Regions from separate parts of the Streptomyces sp. NPDC002467 genome, predicted to be linked through region 2. Evidence: riboswitches for the same ligand, from Rfam matches in the RefSeq annotation. Region 2 holds a riboswitch; the other holds the start of a gene.

Region 1 (15,817 bases), on a different contig from region 2:
GGTTCGGTGCGGGGCTTTTCTGCGTTCCGGATGCCTGTGCGGACTCCTGTAGGGTCAGAGGGCATCGTTCAACCTTTCTACCGTCACAGTGGAGGCCCCCGGGTGGAGGTCCAGGAGACTCGGGTTCAGACTGACCGAATTTTCACCATTCCGAACATCCTGAGCATGGCTCGCCTCGCCGGCGTGCCCGTGTTCCTGTGGCTGATCCTCGCGGAGTACGACGGGTGGGCCCTGGCCGTACTCATGCTCAGCGGTATCAGTGACTACCTCGACGGGAAGCTCGCGCGGCGCTGGAATCAGATCAGCAACCTCGGGAGGCTGCTGGATCCCGCCGCCGACCGGCTGTACATCCTGTCGACGCTCTTCGGTCTGACCTATCGCGAGATTCTTCCCCTGTGGCTGACCGCGGCGCTGATCGCGCGCGATCTGATGCTGCTGGTGAACGTGTGGATCCTGCGCCGACACGGCTATCCGCCGCCGCAAGTCAACTTCCTCGGGAAGGCCGCCACCTTCAACCTGATGTACGCGTTCCCCTTGTTGTTGCTCAGTGACGGGACGGGTTGGTTGGCCTGGATGGGGTCAGTTTTCGGATGGGCGTTCGCGGGATGGGGTACAACGCTCTACTGGTGGGCAGGAATCCTGTACGTGGTTCAAGTCCGCCGGATCGTGAAGGCGGACGCCACCGCCGATTGAGCCCGCCCGACCGGAAGGCACGGTGGAGTCGGGAAGTCACCGTCCGAGACGGGTGAGGTCGGCACGACCGTCGTCTCTCAAGGAGGATTCTTCCGACATGAAGGCCGTCGTGATGGCCGGTGGTGAAGGCACACGTCTTCGCCCCATGACCTCGAGCATGCCCAAGCCGCTCCTGCCGGTGGCGAACCGGCCGATCATGGAGCATGTACTCAGGCTGCTCAAGCGGCATGGGCTCAGTGAGACCGTGGTCACCGTGCAGTTCCTGGCGTCGCTCGTCAAGAATTACTTCGGGGACGGCGAAGAGCTCGGTATGGAGCTCACCTATGCCAACGAGGAGAAGCCACTCGGAACCGCCGGCAGCGTGAAGAATGCCGAGGAGGCCCTGAAGGACGACACCTTCCTCGTCATTTCCGGCGATGCGCTCACCGACTTCGACCTGACCGACCTGATCCGTTTCCACAAGGAGAAGGGCGGCCTCGTCACGGTCTGCCTGACCCGGGTACCGAATCCGCTGGAATTCGGCATCACGATCGTGGACGAGGAAGGCAAGGTCGAGCGCTTCCTGGAGAAGCCGACCTGGGGACAGGTCTTCTCGGACACCATCAACACCGGCATCTACGTGATGGAGCCGGAGATCTTCAACTACGTCGACCCGGACGTCTCCGTCGACTGGTCCGGTGACGTCTTCCCGCAGCTGATGAAGGAAGGCCGGCCGATCTTCGGCTACGTGGCCGAGGGCTACTGGGAGGACGTGGGCACGCACGAGAGCTACGTCAAGGCGCAGGCCGACGTGCTCGAGGGCAAGGTCCAGGTCGAGATGGACGGCTTCGAGATCTCGCCCGGCGTGTGGATCGCCGAAGGGGCCGAGGTGAGCCCCGACGCGGTGCTGCGCGGGCCTCTGTACATCGGGGACTACGCGAAGGTCGAAGCCGGTGTCGAGATCCGCGAGCACACCGTCGTCGGGTCGAACGTCGTCGTGAAGAGCGGGGCCTTCCTGCACAAGGCCGTCGTCCACGACAACGTGTACATCGGGCCCCACAGCAACCTCCGCGGCTGCGTGATCGGCAAGAACACGGACATCATGCGCTCCGCGAGGATCGAGGACGGGGCCGTCATCGGCGACGAGTGCCTCGTCGGCGAGGAATCGATCGTCCAGGGGAACGTGCGCGTCTACCCCTTCAAGACGATCGAGGCCGGTGCCTTCGTCAACACGTCGGTGATCTGGGAGTCCCGTGGTCAGGCGCACCTGTTCGGTGCGCGGGGAGTCTCCGGGATCCTGAACGTGGAGATCACCCCCGAGGTGGTGGTCCGGCTCGCCGGGGCCTACGCGACCACCCTCAAGAAGGGGGCGATCGTCACCACCGCCCGAGACCACTCCCGAGGCGCCAGGGCGCTGAAGCGTGCGGTGATCTCGGCGCTCCAGGCCAGCGCCATCGAGGTGCGCGACCTGGAGAACGTCCCGCTGCCCGTCGCCCGGCAGCAGACCGCGCGGGGCAGTGCCGGCGGGATCATGCTGAGGACCTCGCCGGGCGTTCCGGACTCCGTGGACATCATGTTCCTGGACGAGCGCGGGGCGGACCTCTCGCAGGCGCAGCAGCGCAAGCTCGACCGGGTCTACGCACGCCAGGAGTACCGGCGTGCCTTCCCGGGGGAGATCGGAGACCTGCACTTCCCCGCGAGCGTCTTCGACTCGTACACGGGATCGCTGCTGCGGCAGGTGGACACCACCGGGATCGGCGAAGCCGGGCTCAAGGTGGTCGTCGACGCCTCGAACGGCAGCGCCGGCCTCGTCCTGCCCAGCCTGCTCGGGCGGCTCGGCGTGGACGCCCTGACGATCAACCCGGGGCTCGACGAGTCGAGGCCGACGGAGACCGCGGAGTCCCGCCGGGCCGGCCTGGTGCGGCTCGGGGAGATCGTGGCCTCGGCGCGGGCGGCCTTCGGGGTGCGGTTCGACCCGGTCGGCGAGCGGATCTCGCTGGTGGACGAGCGCGGGCGGATCATCGAGGACGACCGGGCGCTGCTGGTCCTGCTCGACCTGGTGGCCGCGGAGAAGCGCAGCGGCAAGGTCGCGCTGCCGGTGACCACGACGCGCGTCGCCGAGCAGGTGGCGGCCTACCACGGAACCCAGGTGGAGTGGACGACGACCTCGCCCGACGACCTGACCCGGGTGGGCCGGGCCGAGAACACCATCTTCGGTGGAGACGGCCGGGGCGGGTTCATCGTTCCCGAGTTCAGCAGCGTCTTCGACGGCTCGGCCGCCTTCGTCCAGCTGCTCGGGCTGGTGGCGCGTACGCAGCTCACGCTGAGCCAGATCGACGCCCGGATCCCGCGCGCCCACGTCCTCAAGCGGGACGTGCCGACCCCGTGGGCGGTGAAGGGGCTCGTCATGCGCCGGGTCGTGGAGGCGGCCGGAGACCGGCAGGTGGACACCACCGACGGGGTGCGGGTGGTCGAGGCCGACGGGCGGTGGGTGCTGGTCCTGCCGGACCCGGCGGAGGCGGTCACGCACCTGTGGGCCGAGGGCCCCGACGACGCCTCGGCGCAGGCGCTGCTCGACGAGTGGGCGGGAGTGGTGGACGGCGCCGGCCACTGAGCGCCGGGGCACTGATCCACGAAGCACCGAGGTCCGGAGGTCCGGGCGGGGCCAGGACCCCCGCCCGGACCTCCGAACGGGCGCATTCGGTGTGTACGCCGCCGACATGCGACGATGTGCGGCATGTCGCAGCCGCCCCACAATCGGAGTTCGGCGTTCCCGGTGCCCGCGCGCCCGGACGCTTCCATGTCGCTGCTGACGCACGTGATGGACCACAGCCTCGACGAGGGCTACGCGGAGGCGTCGGCCCGCCGTGAGGCGGAGGGCACCTCGGGTCTGCCCCGCACCCTCAAGGCCAAGCTCGGCCTCGCCGCGGGCCTCGTGCTCGCGGCGATGGTCGTCACGCTCGGCGCCGCCGAGGCACAGGTGGCCGCGCCGGTGCTGGCCAAGGAGCGTCAGGAGCTGATCGACCGGGTGGAGCGCGCGGACAACCGCGCGGACGGCCTGGAGCGGGACATCGACCGGCTGCGGACCGACGTCGCGGACCGCCAGAGCGCGGCGCTCAAGCAGCCCGGCGGCCGACAGGGCGATCTCGTGGCGCTGCTGTCCGGTGCCACGGAGGTCCGGGGCCCCGGGATCAAGCTGGTCGTCGACGACGCCAAGGGCGCTTCCGACGGTGGCGGCGGCGGACCCCGTGAGAGCGCCGGGTTCTCGGACACCGGCCGCGTGCGCGACCGCGACATGCAGAAGATCGTCAACGGGCTGTGGCAGTCCGGGGCGGAGGCGGTGTCCATCAACGGGCAGCGGCTGACGGCGCTGTCGGCGATCAGGGCCGCGGGTGACGCGATACTGGTCGACAACAGGCCGCTGGTGCCGCCGTACGAAGTGCTGGCGGTGGGGGACAAGAAGCGGCTCGGCACGGCCTTCCAGGATTCGGCGGACGGCCAGTACCTGCACGTGCTGCAGGAGAGCTACGGGATCCGCTACACCCTGTCCGCCGCGGACGAGGTGCGGCTGCCGGCCGCGCCGAGCGTGACCGTACGTACAGCTACAGCAGCAGAGCAGCAGAAGGGTGCATCGTGATCGCGGTACTGGGCCTCTTGGTCGGAGTGGTGGCCGGACTTCTGGTCCGGCCCGAAGTGCCGGCCGTCGTGGAGCCTTATCTGCCGATCGCCGTGGTGGCGGCGCTGGACGCGGTCTTCGGCGGCTTGCGCGCGATGCTGGACGGCATCTTCGTGGACAAGGTCTTCGTGGTGTCGTTCCTGTCGAACGTGGTCGTGGCCGCACTGATCGTCTTCCTCGGCGACAAGCTCGGCGTCGGATCGCAGCTTTCCACGGGTGTGGTCGTCGTCCTCGGCATCCGCATCTTCTCCAACGCCGCGGCCATCCGTCGGCACGTGTTCCGGGCGTGAGGCCGATGAGTACGGACGAGACCCCCGAGCAGCCGGAGGGCGCGGAGCAGCCGCCGAAGAACGCCCCGGAGCCGCCGAAGGAGGTCCCGGAGCCCGAGGACGTGCCGGAGCCGGCGGAGGAGACGGGTCGGCAGCGGCTCGCGGCCGGGCTGTGGCCGCCGCGGGTGAGCCGTGCCCAACTGATCGTCGCCCTGCTGCTGTTCGTCCTGGGTCTGGGGCTGGCCATCCAGGTGCGGTCGAACAGCGAGTCCAGCGCGCTGCGCGGGGCCCGTCAGGAGGACCTCGTACGGATCCTCGACGAGCTCGACGGGCGGACCAAGCGCCTGGAAGACGAGAAGCAGCGCCTGGAGGAGCAGCGCAAGGAGCTGGAGAGCAGCTCCAACCAGGCCGAGGAGGCGCGCAAGCAGACCGTGGAGAAGGAGCGCCAACTCGGCATCCTGGCCGGTACGGTGGCAGCGCAGGGGCCGGGCATCACGTTGAAGATCACCGATCCCACGGGCAAGGTGCGGTCCGACCAACTACTGGACGCGCTTCAGGAGCTGCGGGCGGCCGGGGCCGAGGCGATCCAGATCAACGGCGTGCGCATCGTGGCCGGCTCGTACTTCTCCGATGAGAACGGTGGGGTCGCGATCGACGGTAAGAAGATCACACAGCCTTACGAGTTCAAGGTGATCGGCAAGGCCCAGGATCTGGAGCCGGCGCTCAACATCCCCGGCGGCGTGGTCCAGACGCTGGAGAAGGAGCAGGCCACCGTCGCCGTCACACGGTCGGCGAAGATCGTCGTGGATGCCTTGCGGGCTGCGAAGCAGCCTGACTACGCTCGGTCGTCATCGTGATGATGCGGAGTGGAGAGTGGACCGGCTCACGCGGACTGATGCCTGCGGGGGGTCGGCGCACCGAAGTCGCGGTGTGTGGTGGAAACTGTCTGGTGGTTACGGACGTTGTGAGAATGTCCGGGTCGGCAGGTGTCTGCATTCGGAGTTCGTCCTGCCCCACGGGCGGGTCTGTTTCGGTCAAGGGGAATCGCCCGTGAAGTTGTTTGAGAAGTTGTTCGGCAAGAAGAACCGCGAAGAGAGCGGTTCGGCACGTGACCGTGCCGAGCAGGGTGGCGTGGAAGGGCAGGGCGACCGGCCGCTCTTCCGTGACGAGGTGGCCGGCGCGGGTGACAATTCGGGCGCTTCCGGCGCGTCGACTGTTGACCCTGCGGGTACCGGACGCATAGGTTTCGGTGAACCATCAACCTCGACTACGGGTGGAGGGTTTGCCCCCGACCCGTATGCCACCAATGCCTCCGCGGGGCAGCCGCGGCGCGAGGAGCCGTCGATGTCGGCCGAGCAGATTTGCAGCAGGTGCGGACACCGCAGCGATGCGGCCAGCCGGTTCTGCTCCAACTGCGGTGCGCCGCTTCGGGCGGGTCTGACGCCGGAGCGAGCCTCGGAGACCACGTCCACCATCTCGATCTCGGGCCTTGAGGCCTACGAGGCCGAGGTGTCGGGACAGACGCACGTGTCGTCCTCGCTGTCCCCCGAGGCCCAGGCCGCGGTGGAGGCCCTGCCGCCCGGTTCCGCCCTGCTGATCGTGCGGCGCGGTCCCAACTCCGGTAGCCGCTTCCTGCTGGACGGCGAGCTGACCACGGCGGGCCGGCACCCGCAGAGCGACATCTTCCTGGACGACGTCACCGTCTCCCGGCGCCATGTCGACTTCCGCAGGGGCCAGGACGGCGGTTTCACCGTCTCCGACGTCGGCAGCCTCAACGGCACGTACGTGAACCGCGAACCGATCGACTCCGTCGCCCTGCACAACGGCGACGAGGTGCAGATCGGCAAGTACCGGCTGGTCTTCTACGCGAGCCTGCGGGGCGTCTGACCCCATCTGGGAAGGTCTCATGCTGCGTACCCCGACCGGCGGTGCCCACGACAACGGCACCGCAGGCGCCGCCGGGCGGCTGGTGAGCATCGGCACCGTGCTCACCACGCTGCGTGACGAGTTCCCCGAAGTCACGATCTCGAAGATCCGTTTCCTGGAGGCGGAGGGGCTCGTCGAGCCCCGGCGCACGCCTTCGGGGTACCGCAAGTTCAGCGCGGAGGACGTGGAGCGCCTCGCGCACATCCTGCGGTTGCAGCGCGATCACTACCTCCCGCTGAAGGTCATCCGCGAGCAGCTCGACGCGCTCGCCCGCGGAGAGCAGATCCGTATCCCGGCGCCCACGGCGCACACCGACTCCGACGGCGCGGTCGATCCCGGCAGTCCTGTGGCCCTCTACGGCGAGGTGGGCCGGGAACGGCCCACGGTGGCCCGGGTGGGTCGCGCGGAGCTGCTCGCGGCCGCCGAGGTGGACGAGGTACAGCTGGTCGAATGGGAGTCGTACGGGCTGCTCGCGGAGGTTCCGGGCGGCGGATTCGACGCCGAGGCGGTCACGGTCGCCCGGCTCGTGGCCGATCTGGGGCGCTTCGGCCTGGAACCGCGGCACCTGCGCGCCATGAAGGCCGCCGCGGACCGTGAGGCGGGCCTGGTGGAGCAGGTCGTCGCACCCCTGCGCCGCCACCGCAACCCGCAGACCAGGGCGCACGCGGAGGCCACGATGAAAGAACTCGCGGGGCTGTCCGTAAGGCTCCACGAGGCCCTCGTACAGACGGCTCTCGGGGTCCGGCTGAAGTGAGGCCGGGCGGTCGGAGTGGGGCCCCGACTACCCAAACCTGCCGACCAGGTCCTAGGGTTGCTGTGTGAACGAGCTCGACGTTGTGGGTGTCCGGGTGGAAATGCCCTCCAACCAACCGATCGTGCTCCTGCGTGAAGTGGGAGGCGACCGGTACCTCCCCATCTGGATCGGACCAGGGGAGGCGACCGCGATCGCCTTCGCGCAGCAGGGGATGGCCCCTGCCCGGCCGCTGACGCACGACCTGTTCAAGGACGTGCTGGAAGCGATCGGCGAGGAGCTCTCCGAGGTCCGGATCACGGATCTGCGGGAGGGCGTCTTCTACGCGGAGCTCGTCTTCGCCAGTGGGGTCGAGGTGAGCGCGAGGCCCTCCGACGCCATAGCGCTGGCCCTGCGCACGGGGACGCCGATCTACGGCAGTGACGGGGTCCTCGACGACGCCGGAATCGCCATTCCGGACGAGCAGGAGGACGAGGTGGAGAAGTTCCGCGAGTTCCTCGACCAGATCTCGCCCGAGGACTTCGGTACCGGCCCGCAGTGAGTACCGGCCGGGCCGTCCACGGGGCGGACAGCCGGGAAATTTCAGCCCATTCGAGTAGCCTTTCCCCGCAAAGGGATACGGGAAACCACTCTCAGGGTGATTATCACTCGGCGTGCCGAGTGTGGCGATCGTTGACGCACCCCTGGTGACTGCCTACCTTCGAGGTGGGCAGGTCAAGGACGGAGGGTCGGCGTGAGGATCACGGGCGACGGTACGACCGGGGGCACCCCCGCGCGGAGTGACGGGGGACCGTACCCGCTTCACGGCAGTGCGGTCGGATCCGCGCGCCGTCAGCCGGAGTCGACGCCGGTCGGACCGGTGGGTGGCGACCAGGCGCCCGCGCAGATCGGATACCGGGGGCCGACGGCGTGCGCCGCGGCCGGCATCACCTATCGGCAACTCGACTACTGGGCGCGCACCGGGCTCGTGGAGCCGAGCGTGCGGCCCGCGTACGGGTCGGGCACCCAGCGTCTCTACAGCTTCCGGGACGTGGTGGTCCTCAAGATCGTCAAGCGTTTCCTGGACACCGGGGTCGCGCTGCAGAACATTCGCACGGCCGTGCAGCACCTGCGGAACCGCGGGTTCCACGACCTTGAGCGGATGACGCTGATGAGCGACGGCGCCACCGTGTACGAGTGCACCTCCCCGGACCAGGTCGTGAGCCTGCTCCAAGGCGGGCAGGGCGTCTTCGGAATCGCCGTGGGCGTGGTGTGGCGCGACGTCGAGAGCGCGCTGTCGCAGCTGCACGGGGAGCGCGTGGACACCGGCGAGACCCTGGTCGGGCACAACCCGGCCGACGAGCTCGCGGCGCGCCGGAACCGCGCCGTCTGAGCGTGGGGGCGGCCCGCCCCGGAAACGTGGCATGGAAATGTCAGAGGCGTAGGGCAGCATCGGGGCTGTGAGAGCCGCGCCGACCATCCTGCACCTGGACATGGACGCCTTCTACGCCTCCGTGGAGCAGGCGTCCAAGCCGAGCCTGCGCGGCAAGGCCGTCATCGTCGGCGGTCTCGGGCCGCGCGGGGTCGTCGCCACCGCCTCGTACGAGGCCAGGCGGTTCGGGGTGCACTCCGCGATGCCGACCGCGCAGGCGCGGAGGCTCTGCCCGAACGGCGCCTACCTCATCCCGCGCTTCAGCCTCTACCGCGAGGTCAGCGACCAGGTGATGGCGCTGCTGCGGGCACTGTCGCCGCTGGTGGAGCCGCTGAGCCTCGACGAGGCCTTCGTTGACCTGGAGGCGGGCGGGGTCGCCTTCGACTCGGCGAGCGCCCTGGCGACGGGGGAGCGGCTGCGGGCGGACATCCGGGGCGTGACGGGGCTGAGCGGGTCGGTGGGGCTGGCCGGTTCGAAGATGCTGGCCAAGGTGGCGTCCGAGGAGGCCAAGCCGAACGGGCTGCTGCTGATCGAGCCGGGGACGGAGCGGGAGCTCCTCGCGCCGATGTCGGTGCGGACCCTGCCGGGCGTGGGTCCGGCCACCGGGGAGCACCTGAGGCGGGCCGGGATCACCACGGTGGGGGAACTCGCGGAAGCCGGTGAGGACGAGCTGGTCCGGATGGTCGGGCGGGCGCACGGGGTGGGCCTGTACCGGATGGCACTGGGGCTGGACGACCGGCCGGTGGTCGCCGAGCGGGACGCGAAGTCGGTCTCGGTCGAGGACACCTTCGACGTGGACCTGCACGACCGGGTCCGGATCCGGGGCGAAGTGCAGCGGCTGGCGGACCGGTGCGTGCGGCGGCTGCGCGAATCCGGGCACTCCGGGCGCACGATCGTGCTGAAGGTGCGGCGGTACGACTTCTCGACGCTGACGCGCTCCGAGACGCTGCGGGGCCCCACGGACGACCCCGGGGTGGTGCGGGAGGCTGCCGCGCGGCTCCTGGAGGGCGTGGACACCACGGGCGGGGTGCGGCTGCTGGGGGTGGGCGTGACGGGACTGGCGGACTACACGCAGGAGGACCTGTTCGCGCAGGCGGCGGAGGCGGAGGCGGTTGAGGCCGCCGAGGGGGCGGAGGGCCTCTCCGAGCCGCTCGGGGAGGCCGTGCCGACCGCCGGGCCCGAGGCGTCCTTGGACCCCTGGTCCGCCGTGCCCGGGTCGGAGCCCGAGCCGGCCGTGGAGCGGCGGTGGATGGCCGGGCTCGACGTGCTCCATTCGGTGTACGGGCCGGGGTGGGTGCAGGGCAGCGGGGTGGGGCGGGTGACGGTGCGCTTCGAGCAGCCCGGATCGCCGCCGGGCCGGGTCCGCACCTTCCGGGTGGACGACCCCGAGCTGGAACCGTCCGACCCACTGCCGCTGGTGGGGGCGGCGGACACGGACACCGCGACCCCCTGACGTCCCGCGTGCGGTGTCCCCTGCGGGGGCTCGACCGTTGCCCGTGGCGCCTGGGGCCGGGCCCGCCGCCCCGGCGACCGATCTGCGCCGGCCCCCGGGGCCGGTGCGGGCCGGAGCGGGCCGCGCCCGTTCCGCGGGGAACGGGACTGGGGCGTGCGCGGACGGCCCCCCTGCTGGGGCGGGCAGGCGCAGTTCCGGCAGAGGAGGGCCCGGGGCCGGTCAGGCCGGACCCGGGCGCGCACGGCCGGGTGGAGCCGCCCACAGCCGTGCCGGGGGCTGTGCGGGCTGGCCCGGGCGCGAAGGACCGCGCTCGGGTGGGGGCGGGCCAGGGCATGTATGGGCGAGTGGGGCCGCACGGGTCGGGGGCCCGGGTGGGCAAGGTCGTGCTCGGAGTGCGGGCGGCCCGGGCACGATTGGGTGGGTGGGGCCGCGCGGGTCCAGGTCCCGGCCGGGGCGGGCCCGCGTTGGTGTCGGCCTGGCCGTGTCTGGGCGCGCACGGAACGGGCCCGGGCCGTGCGTGCCGGGCGGATCCTGGCCCCGATGGCCAGTGCGGAGGCAAGGAGCGGCGGGGCCGGCCCGCCGGTGCGCGTGCCCGGCCGTGCCCGCCCGTTCCCGTGCACGCATGGCACGGCTGCGGTGGGGTGGGTCAGTCGTCGTCGCCTGCCAGGTGGCCGAAGTCTCGGTGGAAGTCCGTGGGGAGCGTCACGTCCAGGCCGTAGTGGTGGTAGAGCTGGAGCTCCTGTTCGGGGGAGAGGTGGCGGCCGACGCCGAAGTCGGGGGCGTCCTTGATCAGGGAGCGGTCGAACGGCACCCGCAGGGCGTCGTCCACCAGCTCGCTCGGCTCCAGCGGAACGAACGCGTCCCGGCTGAACAGGCCCGTACGGACGGCGGCCCATTCCGGGACGCCTGTGGCATCGTCGAGGTAGACCTCGTCCACGGTGCCGATCTTGGTGCCATTGCGGTCGAACGCCTTGCGGCCGATCAGGCTGCGCGGATCGATGTCGGTCTGCACGGTCCCTCCAAATGGTCGCAACTCCTCCGTAATGACTACAGAAGTGCATATCCCAAGAAGAGGCCACTCGGGGAGGGTCCGGATCCTCGCTGGTAGGCTGGGTGCTGGCTGTCGACCCTGTGCGGGAGAGTCCTCCGAGTGAGAACGACGGAGGCGCCGAAGGAGCAAATCCTCCCCGGAATCTCTCAGGCATACGTACCGCACGGACGAGGCCACTCTGGAAAGCAGGGGCGGGTGCCGGGCGCGCAGTGCCGGTTCCCCTCCTCACCGACGGTGAAAGCCGGTGGCTCGAGCGACCCTCTAGCGACCGGTGAAACTCTCAGGTTGAGATGACAGAGGGGGAGGCCGTCCGGGTGCCCGCGCCGTGGTGCCCCTCGCAGGTCGTACGACCAGGAGGCCTCCGTACATGACCGCCAACCGCATTCCGCTCTCCCAGCTGGAGCGAGGCATCCCCTTCGAGCAGCGCCACATCGGTCCGGACGCCGAGGCGCAGGCGAAGATGCTCGCTCAGGTGGGCTACGGCTCGCTGGACGAACTGACCGCCGCCGCGGTGCCGGATGTGATCAAGACCGCCGAGGCGCTGAACCTGCCCGAGGCGCGGACCGAGGCCGAGGTGCTGGCCGAGCTGCGTTCGCTCGCCGACCGCAACCAGGTCCTGTCGTCGATGATCGGTCTCGGTTACTACGGGACCTTCACGCCTCCGGTGATCCTCCGCAACGTCATGGAGAACCCGGCCTGGTACACGGCGTACACGCCGTACCAGCCGGAGATCTCCCAGGGCCGCCTCGAAGCGCTCCTGAACTTCCAGACCCTCGTCGCGGACCTCACCGGCCTGCCGACCTCGGGTGCCTCGCTGCTCGACGAGGGCACCGCGGCCGCCGAGGCCATGTCGCTCGCCCGCCGCGTGGGCAAGGTCAAGGGCGGCGTCTTCCTGATCGACGCCGACGCCCTGCCGCAGACCATCGCGGTGATCGAGACCCGCGCCGAGCCCACGGGCGTCGAGGTCGTCGTCGCGGACCTCTCGAACGGCATCCCCGCCGAGATCGCCGAGCGCGGCGTCTTCGGCGTGCTGCTCCAGTACCCGGGTGCCTCCGGCGCCGTACGGGAGATCAAGCCGGTCATCGACCAGGCGCACGAGCTCGGTGCGATCGTCACCGTCTCGGCCGACCTGCTCGCCCTGACCTTGCTGACCTCCCCGGGCGAGCTGGGCGCGGACATCGCCGTCGGCACCACGCAGCGCTTCGGCGTCCCGATGGGCTTCGGCGGACCGCACGCCGGCTACATGGCCGTCCAGGCCAAGCACGCCCGCTCCCTGCCGGGCCGCCTCGTCGGCGTCTCCGTGGACGCGGACGGCAACAAGGCGTACCGCCTGGCCCTGCAGACCCGCGAGCAGCACATCCGCCGCGAGAAGGCCACCAGCAACATCTGTACCGCGCAGGTGCTGCTCGCCGTCATGGCCGCCATGTACGCCGTCTACCACGGCCCGGACGGCCTGCAGACGATCGCCCGCCGCACCCACCGCTACGCGACCCTGCTCGCCGCGGGTCTGACGGCCGGCGGCGTGGAGATCGTGCACGGCGCGTACTTCGACACGATCACCGCCCGCGTCCCGGGCCGTGCCGCCGAGGTCGTCGCCGCCGCCCGCGAGGGTGGCGTCAACCTGCACCAGGTCGACGCGGACCACGTCTCCATGGCCTGCGACGAGACCACCCTGCGCGCCGACATCGAGGCCGTCTGGGCCGCCTTCGGCGTCAGCGCCGACATCGAGGCGCTGGACGAGACCGCGGCTGACTCCCTCCCCGAGGGCCTGCTGCGCTCGGACGCCTTCCTGACGCACCCGGTCTTCCACCAGCACCGCTCCGAGACCGCGATGCTGCGCTACCTGCGCAAGCTCTCGGACAAGGACTACGCGCTCGACCGCGGCATGATCCCGCTGGGCTCCTGCACCATGAAGCTCAACGCGACCACCGAGATGGAGCCGGTGACCTGGCCCGAATTCGGTCAGCTGCACCCCTTCGCGCCGGTGGAGCAGGCCGAGGGCTACCTCACGCTCATCAACGAGCTGGAGGAACGTCTCTCCGAGGTCACCGGCTACGACAAGGTCTCCATCCAGCCGAACGCCGGCTCGCAGGGTGAGCTCGCCGGTCTGCTGGCCGTGCGCGCCTACCACCGCGCGAACGGCGACGAGCAGCGCACCATCTGCCTCATCCCGTCCTCCGCGCACGGCACCAACGCCGCCAGCGCCGTGATGGCCGGCATGAAGGTCGTCGTCGTCAAGACCGCCGACGACGGCGAGGTGGACGCGGACGACCTGCGCGCGAAGATCGAGCAGTACCGCGACGAGCTCTCCGTGCTGATGATCACCTACCCGTCCACGCACGGTGTGTTCGAGGAGCACGTCGCCGACATCTGCGCCCAGGTGCACGAGGCCGGCGGCCAGGTCTACGTGGACGGCGCGAACCTCAACGCCCTGGTGGGTCTGGCCAAGCCGGGTCACTTCGGCGGCGACGTCTCGCACCTGAACCTGCACAAGACCTTCTGCATCCCGCACGGTGGCGGCGGTCCGGGCGTCGGCCCGGTCGGTGTCCGGGCGCACCTGGCCCCGTACCTGCCGAACCACCCGCTGCAGCCGACGGCCGGTCCGGAGACGGGCGTCGGCCCGATCTCGGCCGCCCCGTGGGGCTCCGCCGGCATCCTGCCGATCTCCTGGTCGTACGTGCGCCTCATGGGCGGCGAGGGCCTCAAGCGCGCCACCCAGGTCGCGGTGCTCGGTGCCAACTACATCGCCAAGCGCCTGGAGCCGCACTACCCGGTGCTCTACACCGGCCCGGGCGACCTGGTCGCGCACGAGTGCATCATCGACCTGCGTCCGCTGTCGAAGGAGACGGGCGTCAGCGTCGACGACATCGCCAAGCGCCTGATCGACTACGGGTTCCACGCGCCGACGATGTCCTTCCCGGTCGCCGGCACGCTGATGATCGAGCCGACGGAGTCCGAGGACCTCGCGGAGATCGACCGCTTCTGCGACGCGATGATCGCCATCCGCGGCGAGATCGAGAAGGTCGCTTCCGGTGTGTGGCCGCTGGAGGACAACCCGCTGGCCAACTCCCCGCACACCGCCGCGGCGCTGGGCGGCGAGTGGAACCACCCGTACACCCGTGACGAGGCCGTGTTCCCGGGCGGGGTCACGGCCGCCGAGAAGTACTGGCCGCCGGTGCGCCGCATCGACGGTGCGTTCGGTGACCGGAACCTGGTGTGCTCCTGCCCGCCGCTGGACGAGTACGACAACTGACCGATGACGAAGGGGCCGGTCCGGGAGGTTCTCCCGGGCCGGCCCCTTCGTCGTTCACGATCCGTCCTATGCCACCGCGAGCGGGCGGTGCGGGGCGATGATCTGGCCGTCCGGGAGCAGCTCCCCGGTGTCCTCGAAGAGCAGGACGCCGTTGCACAGCAGGCTCCAGCCCTGCTCCGGGTGGTTGGCCACCGGGCGGGCCGCCTCCCGGTCGGCGGATTCGGCTGACGGGCAGGCTGGCTGGTGCTGGCACATGGATGCGTTCTTTCGCTGCGACGTGGTCTGTGTGCTACGGCTCGATGCGTGATTCATGGCCGTCCCCCTGGATCATCCCCGCACCCGCGGGGAGCGTGTCCTCAGTCTTCCCCCAGGACAGCCGCTTCGCAGGGATTTCCCGCCGGCTGTCCTCACAGATTGATGACGCATCACTCGTGCGGGCGGTTCAGGCCAACTCCCCTGTCATTTCGGATGGTTCGGCGATGGCCCGGGCGGACTAACCCGAATGGGCCAATCGGGTCAGGCGGCCGGAGCGGCCAGTGAGGGCGGGACCGGCGGTGTCGCGGGGGTGAGCCGGTGGGTCATCACGGGCAGCAGTTCGGAGACCGGATGCGGTCGGTACGCGGCGATGCCGGGCGGGGCCGGTGCCAGGGGCACCAGGAGGTCCTCGCCCGCGGGCAGGCCGGCGGAGGCGTCGGCGCCGACCGCACCGTGGAGCCACAGCGTCAGCATGTAAAGCTCCGGTACGGACAGCAGTCGCGGCTGGTAGGCCTTGCCGAGCGATTCCGCCTGGCGCAGGGCGCGTTCGGTGGCCGCGACGTAGGGGCCCTCGAAGAAGTGGGAGAAGGTCCAGCCGTCCGGGGTCAGGCGGGTGTCGGCCGCGGCGACGAACCGGTCGCCGCTGCGGATGAGGAACCGCCAGCCGGTGAGCCGGGTGCGCGGCGGCCTGCCGCCGGCCGCCAGATTGGACATGCCCAGCCGGTCGAGGACGTGGACCGGCAGGGGGAGTTCGGCAGTCATCGGCCCTTGGAGCGCGCGCAGGGCGGGAGTGTGCGCCTCGTTGACCGCGGTGGGGGAACCGAGAGCCGCGAGGACACTGCGCAGGGCGGACGCGGGAGCCGGAGGGACGTGCAGCGGCATGGTGGGTCGCCTCTCACTTGGGAGACCTGTGGAAGGGGGAGGTGCGGACGGCGCTGTCGCATTCTGGGGCCAGAGGGGGGCTGAGGGGCAATGGCCGCGCGCCAACTCTCTGCCTCGTTTGCGGAGTTTATACGACATGTGTTCACGCAGTGTTTCGGCTAGCTGTCCCGCCTATTGCCGACAAGGCGCTTACCGGTCCCGCTGACATGGCATTCATG
Region 2 (15,817 bases):
ACCGGCATGACGGTGCCGATCTCGTTGTTGGCCCACATGACGGTGGCCAGGGCCACGTCCTCGGGGTTGCGCTCGACGGCTTCGCGGAGGGCCTCGGGGTGCACGCGGCCGTAGCGGTCCACGGGCAGGTACTCGACCTGCGCGCCCTCGTGCTCGGCGAGCCAGTGGACGGCGTCGAGCACGGCGTGGTGCTCGACGGGGCTGGCGAGGACCCGGGTGCGGGCGGGGTCGGCGTCGCGCCGGGCCCAGTAGAGGCCCTTGACGGCGAGGTTGTCGGCCTCGGTGCCGCCGGCGGTGAAGACCACCTCGCTCGGGCGTGCGCCGATCGCCTCGGCGAAGGCCTCGCGGGCCTCCTCGACGGTACGGCGGGCCCGGCGGCCGGCGGCGTGGAGGGAGGACGCGTTCCCCGTCGCGGAGAACTGCGCGGTCATCGCCGCGGCGGCCTCCGGCAGCATCGGGGTGGTTGCGGCGTGGTCGAGGTAGGCCATGATCCCCCGATTCTACGAGTCCCCCGGGGAGGCTCCGGCCGGGCGGTCCCGCCTGAGGGGCGGGTGCGGGTGGCTGCGCTACCTGACGGGGCGCCGCTGCGCGGAGCCGGTCCCCGCCCCGCCCTTTCGCCGTTTCCCGGGGGCTCCGCCCCGGACCCCGCGCCTCAAACGCCGGCGAGGCCGGATTTTCACCGTCGCGGCTCGGAGCCCGGCCCCGCGAGGCCGGAAGCGCCAGGCCGGGCCGGAGGCGTCGGGGCCGGGCCCGCTACGCCTGGCGCGGGGCTCGGGCCAGTTGGCGGGACTGGGCCACCAGGTGGTTCTCGGAGTCCCAGATCTCGGCGTCCTCCTCCAGGAAGCCGCCGGCCAGGTTCCGGGTGGTGATCGAGACCCGGAGCGGGCCGGGAGCGGGGCGGCGCCGGATGTGGGTGGTGAGTTCCACCGTCGGGGCCCAGCCGATCAGGCCCAGGTCGAAGACGGTCGGCGGCAGCGCGTCCACCGCGAGGAGCATGGACAGCGGATCGGCGTCGCGACCGTCGGCCAGCTCGAACCAGGCCCGCATCTCCCCCTTGCCCGAGGGCGCGCCGACGGCCCAGCCCGCCGTCGCCGGGTCCAGGCGCAGCCGGAGCCGGTCGACGATCGCCGAGCTGCCGGGGATCGGGGCCGAGCCGGCCTCGGCGCCGAGGCAGTCCTCGTACGCCGGCATCACGGGCGCGGTGGCGGTGGTGCGGACGTCCTCGGGGAGCGAGGCGAGGTCGCCGTAGGAGGCGAGGACGCGGATGCGCTCGACCTCGGCGCCGTTCTCGTCGTACTGGAACAGCGAGGCCTGGCCGGTGGAGAGGGTGCGGCCGACGCGGACGACCTGCGTGCGGATCACGGCGGGGCCGGGCACCGAGGAGGTCAGGTAGTGCGCGGAGACGGTGAACGGGTCCGGGTGCGGGAGGGCCGCCGACAGGGCCCGGCCCACCAGGGCCAGCAGGTAGCCGCCGTTGACGGCGGTGATGATCGTCCAGCCGGCGGAGAGCTCCGCGTCGTACACACCGGGCTCGTCCGCGCGGGCGGTGACGGTGGTGTCGCGGTCGAACTCGCTGTCGCCGATGGTTGCCTTGGCAGCTGCATGTGACATGTAAACGACGGTACACCGGCTTGCTACTAAGCGGTAGCTTTGCTGGGCGCCCGGTTTGGCTACGGCTCTTCGGCCACGGAAGAGCGGCGGTTCCAGGCCAGCGGGGCCCGCCAGTGATAGCGCATCGCGAGGAGCCGCAGGACGAACGTGGTGACGATCGCCAGGCCGGTGGTGACGCCGTTGAGGGCCTCGAAGCGGATGCAGAGGGCGACCATCGAGGCGCCGACGAGGGCGGGGACGGCGTACATCTCGCGGTCGCGCAGCAGCGAGGGCACCTCGTTGACGAGCACGTCGCGCAGGACGCCGCCGCCGACGGCGGTCGCCACGCCGAGCGCGGCGGACGCGGTGAGGCCGAGGCCGAAGCCGTACGCCTTGGTCGTGCCCGTCACGCAGAACAGGCCGAGGCCGGCCGCGTCGAAGACGTTGATGGCCCGGTTGATCCGCTGGACCTCGGGGTGCAGGAAGTAGACGATGCCGGCGGCGACGAGCGGGGTGATGAAGAAGCTGAGCTCGCCGAAGGCCGCCGGGGGGACGGCACCGATGACGATGTCGCGGAAGAGGCCACCGCCGAGCGCGGTGACGAGGGCGAGGACCGCGATGCCGAAGACGTCGAAGTTCTTGCGAACTGCGAGCAGGGCGCCGGCGGTGGCGAAGACGAAGATGCCGGCGAGGTCCAGGGCATGCTGGATCCCCGCCGGGAAGAGATCGTGGGGCACCGGGCCATTGTCGCCCGACGGGGGGCGCGGCCCGTTGCCCGGGCCGTGGGTGGCGGGCCGCGTCGGCGGCGGCTCCGCCGGAGAACCGGGCTGCACCCGGCCCTGGGGCTCCGCCCCAGACCCCGCGCCTCAATCGCCGGCGGGGCTGGATTGCCCGCAGGGCAATTTCAGCCCCGCCGGCGATTGAGGCGCCGCCGGAGGCAGCCGAAACCCACAGGCAGAGGGGAGTGGCGGCGAGAGCCGAAACGCACCGCGCAGCGGAACCCGCGACGGAGTCCGGGGGCGGCAGGGCGGAGGGGCACCGCGCAGCGGGCCCGGCGGGGTCGGGGGTTACCCGGCCCCGCCAGGGTTCGGCCGCTACTCCGAGACCGTGTCCACCGCGTCGGCCGCTCCCGGCAGGGGCTTGTCGCCCGGGGCCTGGTCGGGGGCGTTCTCCGGGTGGTGGCAGGCCACCTGGTGGCCCGTCTTCAGGGCCACCAGCGGCGGCTCCTGCGTCGTGCAGATCTGCGTCGCCTTCCAGCACCGCGTGTGGAAGCGGCAGCCGCTCGGCGGCGAGATCGGCGACGGCACGTCGCCCTTGAGCAGGATGCGGCCGCTCTTCGCACCGCGCCGGCGCGGGTCCGGGACCGGCACCGCCGACATCAGGGCCGTCGTGTACGGGTGCATCGGCGCGTCGTACAGCGACTTGTTGTCGGCCAGCTCGACGATCTTGCCGAGGTACATCACCGCGATGCGGTCCGACACGTGCCGGATGACCGACAGGTCGTGCGCGATGATCACGTACGTGAGGCCGAGCTCCTCCTGGAGGTCGTCCAGCAGGTTGACCACCTGGGCCTGGATGGAGACGTCCAGGGCCGAGACGGGCTCGTCGGCCACGACCAGCTTCGGCTTCAGGGCCAGCGCGCGGGCGATGCCGATGCGCTGGCGCTGGCCGCCGGAGAACTCGTGCGGGTAGCGGTTGTAGTGCTCGGGGTTGAGGCCCACCAGGGAGAGGAGGCGCTGGACCTCCGCCTTGAGGCCGCCCTCCGGGGTGACCCCCTGGAGCTTGAACGGCGCGCTGACGATGGTGCCCACCGTGTGGCGCGGGTTCAGCGAGCCGTACGGGTCCTGGAAGATCATCTGCACGTCGCGGCGCATCGGGCGCATGCCCGCCACGCCCAGGTGCGTGATGTCCTTGCCCTCGAACTCGACCGTGCCGCCGGTCGGTTCGAGCAGTCGCGTGATCAGCCGACCCATGGTGGACTTGCCGCAACCGGACTCGCCCACGACACCGAGGGTCTCGCCGCGCCGGACGTCGAAGTCGATGCCGTCGACGGCCTTGACCGCGCCGGCCTGCCTGCGCAGCAGTCCCTTGGTGATCGGGAAGTGCTTCGTGAGCCCGGTGACCTTGAGCAGCACCTCGGGGGTGGCGACGGCGTCGGGAGAGTCGGTGGCCTGCGCCGGGATGGACGCGGTGGCCGTCTTCTTCTTGTCAGGCGTGTCGGTCACAGCTTCGGCGCAATCTCTTCGGTCCAGATCCGGGTCCGCTCCTCCGCCGACATGTGGCAGGCGGACCAGTGGCGGCTGCCGTCCTCCTCGACCAGCTCCGGCCGGACCGTGCGGGTCACGTTGCCCTTGGGTACGTCGGCGTACGGGCAGCGGGGGTTGAACGCGCAGCCGCTCGGGATGTTGATCAGGCTGGGCGGCGAGCCCTTGACCGGGATGAGGCGCTCGGTCTGCTCGCGGTCGATGCGCGGCATCGAGCCCAGCAGGCCCCAGGTGTACGGGTGACGGGGCTCGTAGAAGACCTTCTCGGCGGTGCCCCGCTCGACGCAGCGGCCGCCGTACATCACGAGGAGTTCGTCGGCCATCTCCGCGACCACGCCCAGGTCGTGCGTGATCATGATGACCGCGGAGCCGAACTCCTTCTGCAGGTCCCGGATGAGGTCGAGGATCTGGGCCTGGACGGTGACGTCCAGGGCGGTCGTCGGCTCGTCCGCGATGAGCAGTTCGGGGTTGTTGACCAGCGCCATCGCGATCATCGCGCGCTGGCGCATGCCGCCGGAGAACTCGTGCGGGTAGCTGTCGACCCGTTTGTGCGGCTCGGGGATGCCCACGCGGTCGAGCAGCTCGACCGCACGCGTGCGGGCGACCTTCTTGTCGACCTTGTTGTGGACCCGGTAGGCCTCGGCGATCTGCTTGCCGATGGTGAAGTACGGGTGCATCGCGGACAGCGGGTCCTGGAAGATCATCGCGATCTCCCGGCCGCGCAGCCTGCGCACCTCGTCCTCACCGGCGGAGAGCAGCTCCTTGCCGTTGAGCCAGATCTCGCCGGAGATCTGCGCCCGCTGGCGGCCGTACTGGCCCACGCGGTGCAGGCCCATGATGCCCAGCGAGGTGACGGACTTGCCGGAGCCGGACTCGCCCACGATGCCGAGGGTCTTGCCCTTCTCCAACGAGAAGGAGAGTCCGTCGACCGACTTGACCAGGCCGTCCTCGGTCGGGAAGTGCACCTTGAGGTCGCGGACCTCGAGGAAGGAGGTGGAGGGCTCCCCCGGGCCGCCGACGGGCTCGTTGAGAGCTCCGGTCTTGGTCAGTTCGGTCATGACAGCCTCACTCGGGGGTCGATCACCGCGTACATGAGGTCAACGATGAGGTTCGCCGCGACGACGAAGAAGGCGGAGATCAGGGTGATGCCGAGGATGACCGGCAGGTCGTGGTCGCTGATGGCGCGAACGGCGCTGTAGCCGAGGCCGTGCAGCGAGAACGTGGACTCGGTGAGCACCGCGCCGCCCATCAGGGCGCCGAGGTCCAGGCCGAGGACGGTCAGGATCGGGGTCATCGTCGAACGCATGGCGTGCTTGCCGATGACGACCGGTTCCGTCAGGCCCTTGGCGCGGGCGGTGCGGATGTAGTCCTCGTTGAGGACTTCGAGCATGGTCGCGCGGGTGAGCCGCGCGTACATCGCCGCGTAGAGGAAGGCGAGCGAGACCCACGGCAGGATCATGCCGTTGAACCACTTGCCCGGATCCTCGGCGAAGGTCGCCTCCGGCCTGCCGAACCAGCCGAGCTGGTCGGAGAAGAAGGCGATGAAGAGCATGCCCGTGAAGTAGATGGGGAGGGAGACGCCCGCGAGGGCGACGCCCATCGCCGAACGGTCCAGGACCGTACCGCGCTTGAGCGCGGAGACGACACCGGTGGCGACACCGCCGATGACCCAGATGACGACGGCGCCGGCGGCGAGGGAGAGGGTGACCGGCAGCCAGTCCAGCAGCAGCGGCCAGACCTCCTGCTCGGTCTTGAAGGAGTAGCCGAAGCAGGGCGCGGCGCATTGCGTGACGTCGGAGCCGTTGGCGTACGTACGACCCGCCACCAGCCCGACGACGAACTTGCCGAACTGGACGAGGATCGGGTCGTTGAGACCCATCTTCTGCCGGATGCCCTCGATCGCGGCGGGGTCGGACTGCTTACCGACGAAGTACAGAGCCGGATCGGTCCCGATCAGCTTCGGGAAGAGGAAGAAGATTCCGAAGGTCACCAGCGTGATGACCAACAGCATGACGATGACGGCGAAGATCCGTCGGGTGAGATATGCAAGCACTGCGCTCGGCCTGGCTGCGGCCCGGGGGCGCCCCCTTCTGGAGAGCGCCCCCAAGCCGAAACCGCGGCCATCACCTGCCCTTCGTGCCTAGCGGGTGTGGCACTGGAACACTGGAAACTGGAACTGAGCCTGGTCTGACGGGTGTTACTTGGTGACGCCGAGGGACGCGTAGTCGTAGCGACCGTTGTAGGCGTCCGAGGTGTAGGCGTTCGTCAGACGGGTGGAGCGCCAGGTGATCGTCTTGTCGTAGACGAAGGGAAGGTAGACCGCGGCCTCGGAGACCTTCTGGTTCATCTGCTTGTAGATGTCGCCGGCCTTGGCCGGGTCCGTCTCCGCGATGGCGTCGTCGAACAGCTTGTTGATCGCCGGGTCGTTCAGCTCGGAGAAGTTGTTGTTACCGCTCTGCAGGATGAAGCGGCCGTCGACCAGCGGCTGCGAGAAGCCCTGACCGGTCGGGAAGTCGGCGCCCCAGCCCATGATGATGATGCCGTAGTTCTTCTCCTTGACGACCTTCGGCGAACCGATGATGCCGGAGGTCTGGGCACCGTCGAACTGGTCGACGTCGGCCTCGATGCCGACCTGCTTCAGGGCGTTCTGCAGCGAGACGGCGGTGGCGACCTCGACCGGCTTGTTGTTGCGGACCGCGATCGTGGTCTTGAAGCCCGACTCCTTGCCACAGGCCTTCAGCGCGGCCTTGGCCTTCTCCGCGTCCGGCTTGCCGTCGTTCTTCAGGACACCGTACGGGTCGTACGACGGGTCGGAGCCCTTGATGCCGGCGGGGAGCATGTTCGGGGCGATGTCGCCACCGGCCTGCGGGCCGCCGCGGGCGGTCTGCAGGGACTTGTGGTCAGCCGCGTAGATGACGGCCTTGCGGCACTCGACGTTGTCGAACGGCGCGACGGTCGTCGGCATGACGGCGTACCGGATGAAGCCGGTCTGGCCGTTGTCCAGGTTGTCCTTGTGGTCCTTCAGCGCGGTGGCGCGGGCCGCCTGGCCGATGCCGGTCGCGTTGATGTCCAGGTCGAACTCGCCGTTCATCAGGCGCTTGTCCATGTCGTCCGCGTTCGCCATGAACGTGACCGAGATGGAGTCCGGGAGCGCCTTGCGGATGGTGTCCGACTCGGGCTTCCACTTGTCGTTGCGCGAGAGCTTCATGCTCTTGTTGGGCTCGTACGAGTCGATCTTGTACGGGCCATTGGAGAAGGGCTTCAGGCCGTACTTGGCCGCCGTGTCCTTCTCCTGCTTGACCGGGCTCGCCGCCGGCATGGCCAGCATCTGCTCGAAGTCACCGTTGGGCGCCGGGAGCTTGAAGATGATGGTCTTCGCGTCCGGGGTCTCGATGGCCTTGAGGCCGAGCTTGTCCGGGGCGGTGTCCTTGTACGGGCCCTGGTACTCGGTCTTCGGGTCGAGGACCTGCATCAGGTAGACCGGGCCGCCGGAGATGACGTCCTGGGCCCAGGTGCGCTCGATGCCGTACTTGACGTCCTGGGCGGTGACGGGCGAGCCGTCCTCCCAGGTCACGTTGTCCTTCAGGGTGTACTTGTAGGTCTTGCCGCCGTCGCTGATCTCGGCCTTGGCGGTGGCCAGGTCGGGCACGAGCTCGGTGCTCTGCTCACCCGGGGCCGCCTTGTAGCTGACCAGCTGACGCGCGTAGTAGCGGGAGAAGTCCCACATGAAGCCGTAGTAACCGCGCTGCGGGTCCCACGAGTCGGCTTCCTGGGTGCCGACGAACTTGAGCTCGCCACCCTTCTTGTCCGACGCGTTGGCGATCTTGCCTATGCCCGAGTTGAATCCTGCGGCGCCGGCGGGCTTGTCGTCCTTCTTGTCGCTGCCGCCACAGGCGGTGGCGGTGAGCATGGCCGCGAGCACGACGGCCGTGCCAGCGGCAAGCCTGCGCTTCGACGTGCGATGGGTAGTCACGATGCTCGCAACCCTCCGTTGTAGTTCCGGTGTACTGGTTACTTACGGCTCGAAACTCGAAGCCGGGATCTGGTGTGCGCCCTGCGGCTGCTAGCGGGAACCCTTCGGGTCGAGGGCGTCACGGACGCCGTCGCCGAAGAGGTTGAAGGCCAGCACGGTGATGAAGATCGCTACGCCGGGGAAGATCATGAAGAGCGGATCGTCCTCGTAGGTCCGCACTGCCGTGGAGAGGGTCTCTCCCCAGGACGGCGTGGGCGGCTTGACGCCGACTCCGAGGAAGCTCAGGGCGGCCTCGGTCAGCACGTTGGTGGGGATCATCAGCGTCGAGTAGACGGTGATGGGCGCCACCAGGTTCGGAAGCAGTTCGCGGAAGAGGATGTACCCGCGGCCGGCGCCGAGGCTCCTGGCCGCTTCGACGTACTCGCGTTCGCGCAGCGACAGGGTCTGCCCGCGGACGATGCGGCCGATGTACGGCCACCCGAAGAAGCCGATGACGAGCACCAGCACCGCGATGCGCAGACCCGATCCCTCGAAGCCCCACAGCTTGCTGGGGACCACCGAGATCAGCGCGATGATGAAGAGCAGCTGCGGGAAGGCCAGCAGCAGGTCCATGACGCGGCTGATGGCCGCGTCGACCCAACCGCCGAAGTATCCGGCGATGACGCCGAAGACGGTGCCCAGCGAGACCGCCACGAAGGCGGACAGGAAGGCCACCAGCAGCGAGATCCGGGCGCCGTAGACGATCCGGCTGAAGACGTCGCGGCCGTTGACCGGCTCGATGCCCAGCAGGAAGTCGCCGTTCATGCCGCCCCAGTCCCCGGCCGGCAGGCCGAGCAGCGGGTCCAGCAGGTCCTCGTGCAGCTCCTCCGGCGGGTGGCCGAAGGCCTTGACGATCAGCGGCGCGAAGATCGCGACGAGGATCAGCAGGAGCACGACGACACCGCCGGCCAGGGCGACCTTGTCGCGCTTGAGGCGCAGCCAGGCGATCCGCCACGGCGAGCGCCCCTCGATCGCCTTCTGCGGAACTTCCGGGGCGGCCACGGCTGCGGGCTCGGCCGCGCTGGTGTCGTGCAGTGGTGCCGTCATCGTGGTGGGGACCCCTCTCGGCCGACTGTGGCCGGCCCATGCCCGCCGCTGTGGCGGCTTGGTTCTATCGGCGTCGCTGATGGTGCGATTGGCGCGAAATGCGCCTGAAGTGCACGTGAAGAGCTGGTGGTTGCGGGACTGACCTGCCTTCGGTGGGGGGAGTCTTCAACGGTGTCTCGATCGGCCGCCAGACCCGTCGGGGATGTGATGCGCAACCGTGATCTGCGGCTACACCTTCCGTTATCCGAACGGCAAGGTCTGTTGAGCGGTGAAACTCCGCCCGTTCGGCGCGGAACGGACATCCCGCCCAACTGCCATTTCGGGCAGGGATCTTGGGCCGATTCGGCCCATATGACGAAGGCCGCACCGATGGGATCGGTGCGGCCTTCGAGACGGATGTCTCAATATGCGGATGTTCGGAAGTGTGGGGTGTCCACCCGTCAGTAAGCGGGTGCCTGGCCCTCGCGGTCGTAGAACGGGCGGGTCTGCGCGCGCAGCCACATCGCGACGGGGTCGTGTTCGTCCGCGAGCGCCACCGTGCACACGGGTACGCCCTCGGGCACGACGCCGACGGACTGGCGCATCATCTCCCGCACGGACTCCAGCGCGGGCGCGGAGGCGTCGTACAGGTCGAGCCCGACCGCGAGGTACGGGGAACCGAGCGCGGGCTGGACCCAGGCGCGGCGCAGCGAGCGGACGGTGGGCGTCCGGTGGGCGTGCTGGGTCAGCAGCCCGTAGAACTGCGGCAGCTCGATCGCGGGCTCGGACAGCCGCAGCGGGCCGGCCGGCATCCGGTCCAGCCCGGTGGCGATGCGGCGCAGGTCCGCCCACGGGATGCCGACGCCGCCGCCCTGGGCGTGCGGGTTGAGCCACAGTCCCCAGCGGTCGGGATAGAGCGCGCGGGCGATGTCCCGGCCCGTGACGATCTCGTAGCCCCGGCCCCAGCCGCTGGCGGCCAGTTCCTGCGGGGAGGTCACGCAGGGCGCGTAGCCCAGCCCCTCGACCTCCATGCCGCCGTACTGGGCGTCCGGTGAACCCGGCTGCCCCTGCCACAGCAGCATCCACAGCCGGCCCTCGGCGAGGGCGTGCAGGAGCGACTCGTAGCTTTCGTAGCGCCCGGGAGTCACCTGGCGCAGCATGTGCTCGACCTGCCCGGCCGCGGCCGTGCCTGACGCACTCACCCGGTACCCCTCTTCGTCTCTTCTTCCGCCCGACGTCAACCCGAGAACAGCTTAAGCCGCCCTACGGGAGGTAGAAGGGGCGTACGCGCTCACGAATCCAGTCCGTGACCGGGTCCTCGGCGGCGTCCAGCAGGATCAACTGCACGGGCCAGGGCGGCGGTACGCGGGTCAGGGCCCGGCCGAGGGCGTCCATCGGGACGTTCCGGGTCTCGGGCTCCCATCCCACCAGTCGGACACCGATGAACAGTTGCGGCTCGCCCCCCTCGATGCTCGCGAGGCAGCGGTAGGCGGCGGAGACCACGCCGGCCGCCCGGAACTCCTCCGCGGCGGCGGTCAGGAAGTCCACCGGGTCCTCCTGCCAGTCGGGCTCGTAGAGCCGGACGCGGCCGCCGCCGGCGGGGCCGTCGAGGGGGGTCCGGCCACTGCGGCAGAGCTCCGCGACGGCGGGCGGGGGGAGGGGGACGCCGACGGCGCCCTCGGGGTTGAGCGCGATGCCGAGCTGCGGGGGCAGGCCGCGGGCGAACTCGACGGCGGGGGCCACGGTGAAGTCCATGCCGGGGCCGACGCAGGCGAGGAACTGGGCCTCCGAGCTGTACACGGGGACGTACGCGGCGCCGCCGATGTCCATGGTGGGCAGGGTCAGCCCCTCGGCGCCGCCCTGCTCGGTCCCGGCGCCGGCGGGCAGCGGCACCCACACCTGGCTCCGCCCGAGCACCTCCAGGATCCGCCCGCCGGCGTCCGGCTGCCCGAGCGCCGCCCCGAGCACCTGCTCCAGCTCATTCCCCGGCCAGCCGCCGCCGCTGTGCATGTACGTGCCTCCGTGATCCCGCGAGTTGTCGCCCCGCAGGGTACCGGCCCCCACCGACACGCCTCCGCCGGGGTTCGGTTGTACGCAACGTGCCGCACCGCTCCCGGGGCTCCGCCCCAGCCCCCGCGCCTCAAACGCCGGCGGGGCTGTTTTGCCTCCGGCGGCGCCCCAAACGCCGGCGGGGCTGAAATTGCCCTGCTGCGGGCAATCCAGCTGCGCCTGGCGGACCCGCATCAGCCACATCCAGCCTCGCCGGCGTTTGAGGCGCGGGGTCTGGGGCGGAGCCCCAGCGGCGGCGCCGCACACGGGCGGGGGACCGGTCGCCGGCAGCGGGAGCGCACCCGGTGGCTACGGGTGGAAGGCGATCCGGGTGACCGCGGACGCGGACCGGCGGTCCAGGAGGGTGGCCGAGGCGCACCCCGCCGGCGGCCGCCCGGCCTCCGCTTCGCGCAGTAGCCGCCCCACCGCACCCCGGTGGCGGGCGAAGGCGTACGCCGACACCCCCCGCCCCCGCGCGGCCTGGCCCGACAGCGCCTCCTCGGGGCTGGTGTCCAGCAGGAGCAGGTGCAGCGCGCGCCCCCGCCGCCGCGCCGCCGCCGCGAGCAGCCCCCGCACCCAGCTCTGCGTCCCGCAGTCGTGCACCACGACGGAGCGCCCGGAGCGCAGCTGCCGCCACAGCCCCCAGTAGTGCGCGACCCGCACCAGCGGCCGGTACACCGCGTACGGCAGCGCCCCCGGCATCCGGCGCTCCCAGCGCTCGCGGGTGTCCTGGGAGTCGACGGCGCCGCCCTCCGCACCGCCCTCGGCCGCCGCCCGCTTGATCAGCGTGCTCTTGCCGCCCCCCGGCAGGCCGGACACGACCACGATGTCGCCCTCGGCGAAGCGCAGCCGCCGCGGGCCCCGCACGCCCGGACCGCGCAGGTCCCGTACCGGACCGGCCTCGTGCCCGCGCGCCCGGGCCGACGCACCGGCCCGCTGCGCCGGCACCGCGCCCGCGGTCCCCGCGGCCGCCGCCGCACCCACGAATCTCCGCACAGTGCTCGCCTCCCCCGAATCGGGTCACCAGGACCCTTCCCCACTGAGTGTAAAGAGACGGTAATCCGGTGGCTTCGGTTCCGGTCGGGGTTCCCGTCCTCGACCCCGTCCACCCCCTGGACAGCCGCACGATCTTTCGGGCCCACCCACCCGATCACCACCATGCCGTGCAATGATGTGCGCCATCTGGACCAACCGCATCACCCCCGCATCACCAACTGCATACCGGCCGCTTGAATCCGCGCGGGAGAGTCCCGGCACGCCGCAAGGCGGTGCGTGGGCGCCGAAGGAGCAAGAACCTCCCTTGAATCTCTCAGGCCCCGTACCGCGTGGATGAGGCAGATCTGAAAAGCGAGCTGCTCGGCAGCTCCACCCAAGGTGCAAGCCGGAGATCCCTGACGCGTCAGGAACTCTCGGCGAACCTCTCAGGTTCCGATGACAGATGGGGAGGACCCCTCCTCGTCATGTCATGCCCTGGGACCCGGGAGCCACACCCATGAGCACTGCCCCCCGCCTGACCGCCCTCGATGCGCTGCACCGTTCCCTCGGTGCGACCATGACCGACTTCGCGGGCTGGGACATGCCCCTGCGGTACGCCAGCGAGCGCGACGAGCACAACGCCGTCCGCACCAAGGCCGGTCTCTTCGACCTCTCCCACATGGGCGAGATCACGCTGACCGGGCCGGAGGCCGTCAAGGCCCTGGACTACGCGCTGGTCGGCAACATCTCCACCGTCGGCGTCGGCCGCGCCCGCTACACGCACATCTGCCGGGAAGACGGCGGCATCGTCGACGACCTGATCGTCTACCGCCTCGGCGAGACCGAGTACATGGTCGTCGCGAACGCCTCCAACGCCCAGGTGGTGCTGGACGCGCTCACCGAGCGCGCCGCCGGCTTCGACACCGAGGTCCGCGACGACCGCGACGCGTACGCGCTGATCGCGGTGCAGGGCCCCGAGTCCCCCGGCATCCTCGCCTCCCTCACCGACGCCGACCTGGACGGGCTGAAGTACTACGCCGGCCTGCCGGGCACCGTGGCCGGCGTGCCCGCGCTGATCGCGCGTACGGGCTACACCGGCGAGGACGGCTTCGAGCTGTTCGTCTCCCCCGAGCACGCCGTGGAGCTGTGGCAGGCGCTGACCAAGGCCGGCGAGGGCGTCGGCCTGGTCCCGGCCGGCCTGTCCTGCCGCGACACCCTGCGCCTGGAGGCGGGCATGCCGCTGTACGGGCACGAGCTGACCACCTCGCTGACCCCGTTCGACGCGGGTCTGGGCCGGGTCGTGAAGTTCGAGAAGGAGGGCGACTTCGTCGGCCGCGCCGCCCTGGAGGCCGCCGCCGAGCGCGCCGCCACGAACCCGCCGCGCAAGCTGGTCGGCCTGGTCGCCGAGGGCCGCCGCGTCCCGCGCGCCGGCTTCCCCGTGGTCGCCGACGGCCAGGTGATCGGCGAGGTCACCTCGGGCGCCCCGTCCCCGACCCTGGGCAAGCCGATCGCGATGGCGTACGTCGACGCGGCGCACGCCGCGCCCGGCACCTCCGGCGTCGGCGTCGACATTCGCGGTACGCATGAGCCGTACGAGGTCGTCGCTCTGCCGTTCTACAAGCGGCAGAAGTAGTCCTTGTAGTCAGGCCTGCCGCCGGGTGCCCCGTGCGGCGATGTCGCAGTACCCAAGACCACCGTTCGTTTCCACCCCCGCGCATCCAGGAGAATCAGGCCATGAGCACCCCCCAGCAGCTGCGTTACACCAAGGAGCACGAGTGGCTGTCGGACGTCGTTGACGGCGTCGCGACGGTCGGCATCACCGAGTTCGCGGCCAACGCGCTCGGTGACGTCGTCTACGCCCAGCTCCCCGAGGTCGGCGACACCGTCACCGAGGGCGAGACCTGTGGCGAGCTGGAGTCGACGAAGTCGGTCAGCGACCTCTACTCCCCCGTCTCCGGTGAGGTCGTCGAGGCCAACCAGGACGTCGTCGACGACCCGTCCCTGGTGAACTCCGCCCCCTTCGAGGGCGGCTGGCTGTTCAAGGTGCGCATCTCGGAGGAGCCCAAGGACGTGCTCTCCGCCGACGAGTACACCGCACTCACCGCCGGTAACTGACCCCAGGGGATCCTGATGTCCGTACTGAACACCCCTCTCCACGAACTCGACCCCGACGTCGCCGCAGCCGTCGACGCCGAGCTCGTGCGCCAGCAGTCGACCCTCGAAATGATCGCGTCGGAGAACTTCGCTCCGGTCGCCGTCATGGAGGCCCAGGGCTCCGTCCTGACCAACAAGTACGCCGAGGGCTACCCCGGCCGCCGTTACTACGGTGGCTGCGAGCACGTCGACGTCGTCGAGCAGATCGCCATCGACCGGATCAAGGCGCTGTTCGGCGCCGAGGCCGCGAACGTGCAGCCGCACTCCGGTGCGCAGGCGAACGCGGCCGCGATGTTCGCGCTGCTGAAGCCGGGCGACACGATCATGGGCCTGAACCTGGCCCACGGCGGTCACCTGACCCACGGCATGAAGATCAACTTCTCCGGCAAGCTCTACAACGTGGTCCCGTACCACGTCGGTGAGGACGGCCAGGTCGACATGGCCGAGGTCGAGCGCCTCGCCAAGGAGTCCAAGCCGCAGCTGATCGTCGCGGGCTGGTCCGCGTACCCGCGTCAGCTGGACTTCGCCGCCTTCCGCCGCATCGCGGACGAGGTCGGCGCGTACCTGATGGTCGACATGGCGCACTTCGCCGGCCTGGTCGCCGCGGGTCTGCACCCGAACCCGGTGCCGCACGCCCACGTCGTCACCACCACCACGCACAAGACCCTCGGCGGTCCGCGCGGCGGTGTCATCCTGTCGACGCAGGAGCTGGCCAAGAAGATCAACTCCGCGGTCTTCCCGGGTCAGCAGGGCGGTCCGCTGGAGCACGTGATCGCGGCCAAGGCCGTCTCCTTCAAGGTCGCGGCCTCGCCCGAGTTCAAGGAGCGCCAGGAGCGCACCCTGGAGGGCGCGAAGATCCTCGCCGCCCGTCTGGTCCAGGACGACGTCAAGGCCGTGGGCGTGGACGTCCTCACCGGCGGCACCGACGTGCACCTGGTCCTGGTCGACCTGCGCGACTCCGAGCTGGACGGCCAGCAGGCCGAGGACCGCCTCCACGAGGTCGGCATCACGGTCAACCGCAACGCCATCCCGAACGACCCGCGGCCGCCGATGGTCACCTCGGGTCTGCGGATCGGTACGCCGGCCCTGGCCACCCGCGGTTTCGACGCCGAGGCGTTCACCGAGGTCGCCGAGATCATCGCGCAGGCCCTGAAGCCGGAGTACGACGCGGCGGACCTGAAGGCGCGCGTCTCCGCGCTCGCCGCTAAGTTCCCGCTGTACCCGTCGCTCTAGGCAACGGCCTGAAGGGGCCCGGCCTTGGTTTCCACAGGGTCGGGCCCTTCTCATGACCAAAGCCCCAGGCGGATGCGGCCCACCTGGGCTTCTCCGTCCTGCTCCTGGTCACCGTCGGCCGCAGCTGGAAGACCCTGGCGCCGATCATCTCGGCCGCCATGGTGATCTCGTACCTGATCGGCCCCGTCGCGGTGGGCGTCTTCCGCCGCACGAAGCCCGGTCTGCCCCGCCCGTTCCGCCTCCCGGCGGCGAGGATCCTGTCTCCGCTGACCTTCGTCTTCGCGGCGTGCGCGCTGTACCGGTCGAAGTGGCCGAACACCGGCATCGTCACCGCCCTGACCCTGCCGGCCGCCCCGATCGCCGCGCTGGTGCTCTCCCGCAAGGGCGAGCACGACCTGGCCCGCCAGTTCGCCCCGCCTGGTGGATCGTCTTCTTCCTCGGCACCCTGTCCCTGCGGGACATCGCCCTGGTGGCGGCCATGGCCCTCGGTACGTACCACTGGGCCGTGGGCGCG

Evidence for each region. Region 2 has a riboswitch for glycine ahead of gcvT (glycine cleavage system aminomethyltransferase GcvT). Riboswitches for the same ligand answer to the same signal wherever they lie in the genome.
Region 1: linked by a shared signal. The riboswitch ahead of gcvP (aminomethyl-transferring glycine dehydrogenase) and the one ahead of gcvT (glycine cleavage system aminomethyltransferase GcvT) in region 2 are both predicted to bind glycine.

Annotation. Positions count from the first base shown of each region.
Region 1 is NZ_JBIARJ010000031.1:58,553-74,369, reverse strand. It holds gene ACFYYJ_RS39000 (CDP-alcohol phosphatidyltransferase family protein) at 103-693, shown strand; gene ACFYYJ_RS38995 (sugar phosphate nucleotidyltransferase) at 791-3,286, shown strand; gene ACFYYJ_RS38990 (DUF881 domain-containing protein) at 3,401-4,309, shown strand; gene ACFYYJ_RS38985 (small basic family protein) at 4,306-4,638, shown strand; gene ACFYYJ_RS38980 (DUF881 domain-containing protein) at 4,644-5,474, shown strand; gene ACFYYJ_RS38975 (FHA domain-containing protein) at 5,548-6,504, shown strand; gene ACFYYJ_RS38970 (MerR family transcriptional regulator) at 6,524-7,297, shown strand; gene ACFYYJ_RS38965 (bifunctional nuclease family protein) at 7,362-7,835, shown strand; gene ACFYYJ_RS38960 (MerR family transcriptional regulator) at 8,028-8,666, shown strand; gene ACFYYJ_RS38955 (DNA polymerase IV) at 8,734-10,158, shown strand; gene ACFYYJ_RS38950 (PRC-barrel domain-containing protein) at 10,805-11,170, opposite strand; glycine riboswitch at 11,283-11,381, shown strand; gene gcvP (aminomethyl-transferring glycine dehydrogenase) at 11,577-14,462, shown strand; gene ACFYYJ_RS38940 (DUF5999 family protein) at 14,529-14,717, opposite strand; gene ACFYYJ_RS38935 (hypothetical protein) at 14,979-15,599, opposite strand.
Region 2 is NZ_JBIARJ010000014.1:194,077-209,893, reverse strand. It holds gene ACFYYJ_RS27460 (cysteine desulfurase family protein) at 1-488, opposite strand, end outside; gene ACFYYJ_RS27455 (thioesterase family protein) at 754-1,611, opposite strand; gene ACFYYJ_RS27450 (trimeric intracellular cation channel family protein) at 1,671-2,327, opposite strand; gene ACFYYJ_RS27445 (ABC transporter ATP-binding protein) at 2,685-3,815, opposite strand; gene ACFYYJ_RS27440 (ABC transporter ATP-binding protein) at 3,812-4,912, opposite strand; gene ACFYYJ_RS27435 (ABC transporter permease) at 4,909-5,907, opposite strand; gene ACFYYJ_RS27430 (ABC transporter substrate-binding protein) at 6,052-7,827, opposite strand; gene ACFYYJ_RS27425 (ABC transporter permease) at 7,918-8,913, opposite strand; gene ACFYYJ_RS27420 (enhanced serine sensitivity protein SseB C-terminal domain-containing protein) at 9,354-10,094, opposite strand; gene ACFYYJ_RS27415 (enhanced serine sensitivity protein SseB) at 10,156-10,902, opposite strand; gene ACFYYJ_RS27410 (AAA family ATPase) at 11,251-11,937, opposite strand; glycine riboswitch at 12,172-12,275, shown strand; gene gcvT (glycine cleavage system aminomethyltransferase GcvT) at 12,434-13,549, shown strand; gene gcvH (glycine cleavage system protein GcvH) at 13,651-14,031, shown strand; gene glyA (serine hydroxymethyltransferase) at 14,047-15,303, shown strand; gene ACFYYJ_RS27390 (hypothetical protein) at 15,462-15,817, shown strand, end outside.